One region of the Brevibacillus sp. 1238 genome, then DNA from elsewhere that is predicted to be linked to it. Evidence: predicted binding sites of a transcription regulator. Region 1 holds the regulator's gene; the other holds the start of a gene.
What was found. The regulator LexA, encoded in region 1, represses DNA repair genes until DNA is damaged. The targets are predictions, from matches to a motif close to CGAACATATGTTCG.
Positions count from the first base shown of each region.

Region 2: the regulator LexA is predicted to act here: its motif matches at 1,151-1,164, upstream of M2298_RS08770 (DNA polymerase IV).

Region 1 is NZ_JARXWC010000003.1:516,098-519,475, reverse strand. It holds gene M2298_RS10195 (HelD family protein) at 1-227, opposite strand, end outside; gene crcB (fluoride efflux transporter CrcB) at 265-630, opposite strand; gene M2298_RS10185 (DUF896 domain-containing protein) at 727-924, opposite strand; gene yneA (cell division suppressor protein YneA) at 1,017-1,352, opposite strand; gene lexA (transcriptional repressor LexA) at 1,665-2,288, shown strand; gene M2298_RS10170 (DUF456 domain-containing protein) at 2,335-2,820, opposite strand; gene M2298_RS10165 (DUF4269 domain-containing protein) at 2,947-3,378, shown strand, end outside.
Region 2 is NZ_JARXWC010000003.1:241,676-245,053, reverse strand. It holds gene M2298_RS08770 (DNA polymerase IV) at 1-1,109, opposite strand, end outside; gene M2298_RS08765 (AraC family transcriptional regulator) at 1,272-2,150, opposite strand; gene M2298_RS08760 (VOC family protein) at 2,286-2,657, shown strand; gene M2298_RS08755 (GNAT family N-acetyltransferase) at 2,679-3,164, shown strand; gene M2298_RS08750 (hypothetical protein) at 3,175-3,378, opposite strand, start outside.

The DNA.
Region 1 (3,378 bases):
ATCTCGTCTTTGAGAAAATCCACACGTCCGAAATACGGTTTGTCTCGCCCGTGATCTTCTAGATACCGCAAATCTTTGGCCTTGTTGTAGTTCACGACCTGTTTCACATAGTCATCGGTTGCTTCGTTAATTTCCTCACGCAGTTGAACAATCTCGTCGTCAATGAGCGCAATCGTCTCTTTCAGCTTGTTTTGTTCTGCTTCGTAATCGCGGTGCTGGGTACTCACACCCATCCCCCCTCTCAGCTTTATCCATTATTTTTTATTATTGCATTTGCCGGGCAAGCCAAATCCCTACGGCGCATGAGGACAGCCCGACCACGATACTCGCGAGTGCATACAGCGTCCCGCGCAGCCATTGCCCGTCGCCCCAAAAAGAAACAACCTCCAGAGAAAAGGTGGAAAACGTCGTGAAGCCACCCATAACCCCTGTGGTAAACAAAATATACGCTTCGGGAGAAATGCCTCCCCGCTCTTTGCCGATCACAAACAACACGCCGATCAAAAATGAGCCGATGATGTTGGCTAACCAGGTGCCGATTGGCCACCCCGGCTGATTCGCCGCCAAAGACAACCAATAGCGAAACAATGAACCGACAGCACCGCCTACCGCTACAGCCACCCACGCCATCTGTTTTCCTCCTCTGTCGAATACCTGATAGTCATAAGGAACAAAAAGACACCCGAGCGTCAAGCAAGGATGTCTGCCTTATCAATACAAGTGAGCTTAATGTTTGGGACGATTCTCTTCAAGATCTTCCACATAACGGATGGAATCGAGATTCGCTTTCAGCGATGCCTTGACCGCATCAATGTACTTTTGTCGCAGAGCTTGCTGCTCTTGCTTTTCCTCATCGGTCAAACCAACCTCGCGCGATTTTTTGACCAGTTCGTTGATTCGTTTGATTTCCGCGTCAGATACCACGTACGGTTCCTCCCACCCAGTAGTAATGCCGTTTAATTATATCACATCAGGGCGAACTCGCAAGATGGAGACGAACCGGCAAGTGCTTTCTATCATTTCGGATCGGGAATGAGCAAGGTCTGTCCCGGATAAATCAGATTGCTCTGCAGATCGTTCGCCTCTTTAATATCCTGGATCAGATCGCGTACATCGACCGTCTCCGTTTGATGGCGGACTGCAATGGTCCACAAGCTGTCACCGTCGCGAACCGTCACTTCTGTTCCTTTTAGCGGCTCAGTGTGCGAAGAAGCAAACACCAGTTCGGTCAACAAGTAAAAAAAGAGAGAAAACGTAATCAGGAACAACAGGGCTTGGCCTCTGGTAATACCAAAACGGACGCGACGGGACGATTCTTTTTCAAAACGGTTAGGAATAGACATGACATTCATGGGATAACCTCCTGCAAACATACGTTCTATAAGTTCGTACCCTAATCATAAATGAGAACATATGTTCATGTCAATACGAAAACCTGCCCCTTTGCAAAATTCACGCAGGTGACGGCAAGATGGCCAATTCCCCTTTTGGTATGGGACAATCCGCGAACAGCCATGCTTCTGGCTCGCACCAACCATTCGACAAGAAACGTTCTTTCGGGCAAAAATTCCTGTTCGCCTTTTTATCGAACTTATGTTTGTCGAACGCAAGCTCCCATGGTATAATATAGGAAAATATGTTCGAGAAATCAGGGGTGTCTTTTTATGTCAAAATTATCTAGCAGACAACAAGCCATCATCGAATTCATTCGGAAGGAAGTTCGCGACAAAGGTTATCCTCCATCTGTGCGCGAAATCGGCGAAGCTGTCGGACTGGCTTCCAGCTCTACCGTACACGGCCACTTGGCCCGCCTGGAAAAGAAAGGCCTGATTCGCCGCGACCCGACCAAACCGCGCGCGATCGAGCTGTTGTCTGAAGAAGATCGCTTCCAGGACAACTTCGAAGACTCCGTTGTCCGCGTTCCTGTCATCGGGAAAGTAACTGCCGGGCAACCGATCACGGCGATTGAGGACGTAGAGGAATACTTCCCGCTTCCAGAAAATATCGTGACTTCAGACAAGGTGTACATGCTGCGCGTGTCCGGAAACAGTATGATCGACGCCGGAATCCTCGACGGAGACTACGTCATCGTGCGCCAGCAGCATGTGGCAAACAACGGAGATATCGTTGTCGCCATGACCGAGGAAGACGAAGCAACCGTCAAGCGCTTTTTCAAAGAAAAAAACCACTTCCGTCTCCAGCCGGAGAACGCCACGATGGAACCGATCATTTTGGACGCCGTTTCCATCCTCGGCAAAGTCATCGGCGTCTACCGCCTCATTCACTAATTTCGCGGCATACAAAAAGGACAGCCATCGCTGTCCTTTTTTCTCTCTATCTGGCGAGGAAAAACCAGATAATCATGGTCACCTGCAACACTACTTTGACTACTGCGCTTCCCAAAAAGCCGATCAGGGAGCCAAAGCCCGCTTTGACCGCCCGCTCGAAAGGCTGGTTCTGCACCAACAGCTCCACCAGCACGACAAAGACAAACGGCAAAATGATCATCCCAAATGGCGGGAACACGAAAATCCCGAGAAAAATCCCTGCGGCAGCCGCCACCGATGACCATTTGGAGCCGCCGTATTTTTTCACGAAATACATGTTGGTCAACAAGTCAGCGCCGTACAGCAAAATACTGAATACCACCATTCCCCACCAGAAGGACGCTGGCAACCCCGCTCCCGGATCTGCTATGAAAAAGTGGTAGAGCAAAAAGCCTGCCCACAGCAAAATCGTATCGGGTAACACAGGCAAAAATATACCTGCAATACTGAGCGCGAATAGCACCAAAACAACGATCCAGAGTAAAATATCCATCTGCATGCACTCCCCTCACATAGGTAATACGAGCAAAAGCGATTTTTGTTGCACACTTGTTTTCGCGAATCTATCATACTTGTTGCGACAAACATCTGCAAATACCGAAGGAAACAGGAGTTTTCTATGACGAGAAACTGGCGTGATCTCACCTATTTGCAAAACGGTACAGCAAAACAGCAAACAGCCGCACGAGCCATCGAACAAAGCGCGGTCTTGCAACGCCTGCAAGCTTTTGATCCGGTGCTCGCCGGAACGATTCCGCTCGACATCGATCTTGGCGACAGTGATTTGGACATCGTCTGCGAATGCTACGATCTTGAGCTGTTCGCCGAGATCGCCCGCAGCTTTTACGCAGACTGCGAAGGATACCAGGAAGCCCGCATGCCGGTACAAGCTGTGCCCACATGTCTTGTCTCCTTTTTTGCCCACGGCTTCTGGTTCGAGCTTTTTGCCCAACCGCGCCCCGTCGAACAACAAAACGCGTATCGGCACATGATCATCGAACATCGCTTGCTGCAACTGGCAGGACCGAAAGCGCGGCAGCACATCCGCCAG
Region 2 (3,378 bases), 270 kb from region 1:
CGTTTGTGGTTGTCTGTGAACAAATTCAGCTGCACGGCATGATCGGAAATCAGCTGCTCCAGGTTGACCCCGATACTGCGCACAGGCGTCTGCTGCCAGTGGCGATCAAACAACCGGCAGGCTGCCTCGTACAGCTCCATGGCATCATTCGTCGCTTCTGCCAGCTTCATCTGTCGGCCAAAGCCTTCTCCTGCCGACAAGTTCGCCCCGCGGCAGCCAACCGACACGACGGAACCCATCAGCTCCTTTTTGCGGGCTCGCCTGCATACTTCTTCGCACAACTCCAGCAGCACGACCTTGATGTCTTTGGCCGTATGATAATCGCGCGGCAGCGTCATATGATGGCCGATCCCTTTTTGCGTGCCGTACACATCGAGGGAGACAGGCGAATCGTCGAGGCCATGCGCCGTACGCCACAGCACTTCGCCGTTCACTCCCCAGTGGCGGGTAAGCACATCTGGCGAGAGCTTCGCGAGCTGACCGATCTGGTAAATGCCCATCCGGTGAAAATGCCGCTTCATCCGCGAGCCTACGCCGAACATTTTCTCTACCGGAAGCTTCCAGAGCGTTTCTTCCAGCTCCTCGCGTTTCAGCCAAAAAATGCCGTCCTTCCGCTTTTTGGCGAAGTTGTCACAGGCCATTTTCGCGAGTACCTTGTTCTCCCCGATTCCTACCCGGCAGCGGATGCCCGTATCCGCCCAGACCCGTTTTTGAATCTGCGCTGCCAGCTGCAACGGGTCGCCGAACAAGTGAAGGCTCCCGGTCACATCGAGAAACTGCTCATCAACCGAATACGGCTCCACCTTGTCGGTAAACGATTCGAATATCGCGGTAATGTGCATGGAAATCTGGAGGTACATCTCCATGCGCGGACGCACGACTACGAGCTTGCGGCATTTTTGCTGCGCCTGCCACAGTGCTTCTGCCGTAATCACGCCGTACGACTTCGCAATCGGACAGGCTGCCAGCACTACTCCGCTTCGCCGCTGCGGATCTCCTGCGACCACAATCGGCTGATTGCGCAAGGCCGGATTGGCCCCTTTTTCAATACTGGCGTAAAAGCTCTCCATGTCGATCAAGAAGACGCACCGTTTGTTCGCATTGGGCATCACCATCATCCCCTAAACAAGAACTTATGTTCTTATTATAGCAAACGTATGTTCGTTTTTATACCTGACCCGCCGAAAAAAACATTGGTAATTATTTCTGCAAAAGAAACGCACACGCCAGCAGGTGTTTCGGCAAGCGTGTGCGAATCTGATACGAGGATGTTATTTTTTGACAACAGGAATCCAAATCTCGCTGCGAAATGTCGGCGAAGTCGTATCCTTGTCGGCATTCCACAGCAGTTCGGGACCTTCCGCCAGCTCGTAGCCGGAAGAGAGAAACCACTCGGCATAAATGCGGCCCCAGACGTCTTGCAGCGTATCGGGAAAAGGTCCTACGGCTTCAAATACCGCCCAGGTAGAGGCCGCCACTTCGAGCTTCGCGAAGTGCTCTGGACATTCCTTTGTCGTGGCCACGCCGATGTAATGATCCAGCTCTCCGTGCTCGCCCTGATTCAACCGCTTTTCGGAAAAATTCGTGGATGCGCTCAACAATCCTACAGGCTCGGCATTGGACAAAGATTTGAGCTGCTCGATTTTTTCAGCATCCAGCGAGGCCCACATCGCAGCAATCTCGGGATTCACCCCGTTGTACATCAACGGAACCCGTTTCTGCAAGCCGACGATGCGAAATCCCGCTTTCTCTTCTATACGATAGTTCATGACACTGCCTCCTTTGATAGACAGATGGAAGGTCATGCGCGGATAAGCTTTCAGCGACTGGCCGCTGGCTCTCGCTTCGGTGGGCGTTACCCCGTGCATGTGCACGAAGGCCCGGGCAAACGAATCCGGCGAGCTGTACCCGTACTTGATGGCGACATCAATGACTCTCACCCGCTCGTCTTTCAGCTCGAAAGCAGCCAGTGTGATGCGCCTGCGCCGGATGTACTCGGAAAGCGGAATGCCAGCCAGAGAGGAGAACATCCTTTTGAAGTGGTATTCCGAGCAGCAAGCCACGCGTGCGGCCTGCTTGACATCAATCTCGCCAGCCAGATTTTCCTCGATGTAGTCCAGAGCTTCGTTCCATTTTTGCAGCATATCCATCAACATGACCTCCCTCTCCACCAAAGAGTAACAGACATACCGCGAAGCGATCCGACATTTCGTGCCCGATGATGCAGGGTGGCTTCGCTACATGTAGCATCCCGATTCCCATACCGTACCGAAAGGAAGCGAATCATGCCCATGACCACTTCTCCTTCTCCGTTGCACTCCGAGATCGGAGCCATTTTCATCGCCGTCAGCGATATTGAGCGTGCGCGCGACTGGTACTGCCAGCTGTTGGGACTGCCGAAAGACGGCGAGATTTCGTTTGGACACCTCTATTGCATCCCGATGAACAACGGCTCCAACCTGGTGCTGGACAGCAAAATTTTTCCCAAACGCACCCCTGATGATGCTCCGCTCTTTCACTTCAACACGACGGACATCGAAGCCTCCTATCGTTACCTGGAAGAGTTGGGGGTGGAGCTGGTCGGCCCGATCCAGCACGGACACTGGTTCACGTTCAAAGACCCGGATGGCAATCTGCTGATGGCAGCCAAATGCTGACAAAGAAAGGGGAAACCGACTGTGACGATCCGCCTGCGCCTTACCGTGCCAACAGACCTCCCGTTCGTTTGCGATGTGGAGCAAGCACCCGAAAACGCCCCTTTTCTCGTCGTCTGGAGCGAAGAACGGCATCGGGAAGCTCTTGACGATCCCGATGTTTTGCACATGATCGCTGAAAAAGCAGAAACAGGCCACCCCGTAGGCTACGTCATCATCGCCGGGCTGGCCAATCCGCATGATTCAATTGAGCTGAAACGCATTACGATCGCAGTCAAAGGTCAAGGCTACGGCCGCAGCATCTTGCGCCAAATCAAGCAATGGGCTTTTCAGGAACGAAAAGCCCACCGCCTTTGGCTGGACGTCAAGGAAACAAACGACGTCGCCCGCACGCTCTACCTTTCCGAAGGCTTTCGCGTGGAAGGAACGTTGCGCGACTGCCTGAAGACCGGAGATACGTACGAATCTTTGCTTGTCCTGTCCATGCTTGCCGACGAATACGAATCGTGATGATCGCGATTTAAGGAGCAAGCGTTCGGTCCGTCATCACGTACAACCATTTGCCATCCGCGCTTGCTCCCAGGATGGAAAGACCCGCAGGAAGGCCCGACACGAGCACGGACTGTGCTTTTGTATCGGCGTCAAACAAGTACAGCGATTGCTTCAAGTCGGTTTCCTGCGCGGCTTTTTCCCATTCCGTAAACAAAAAACGGTGCGTGCCCGG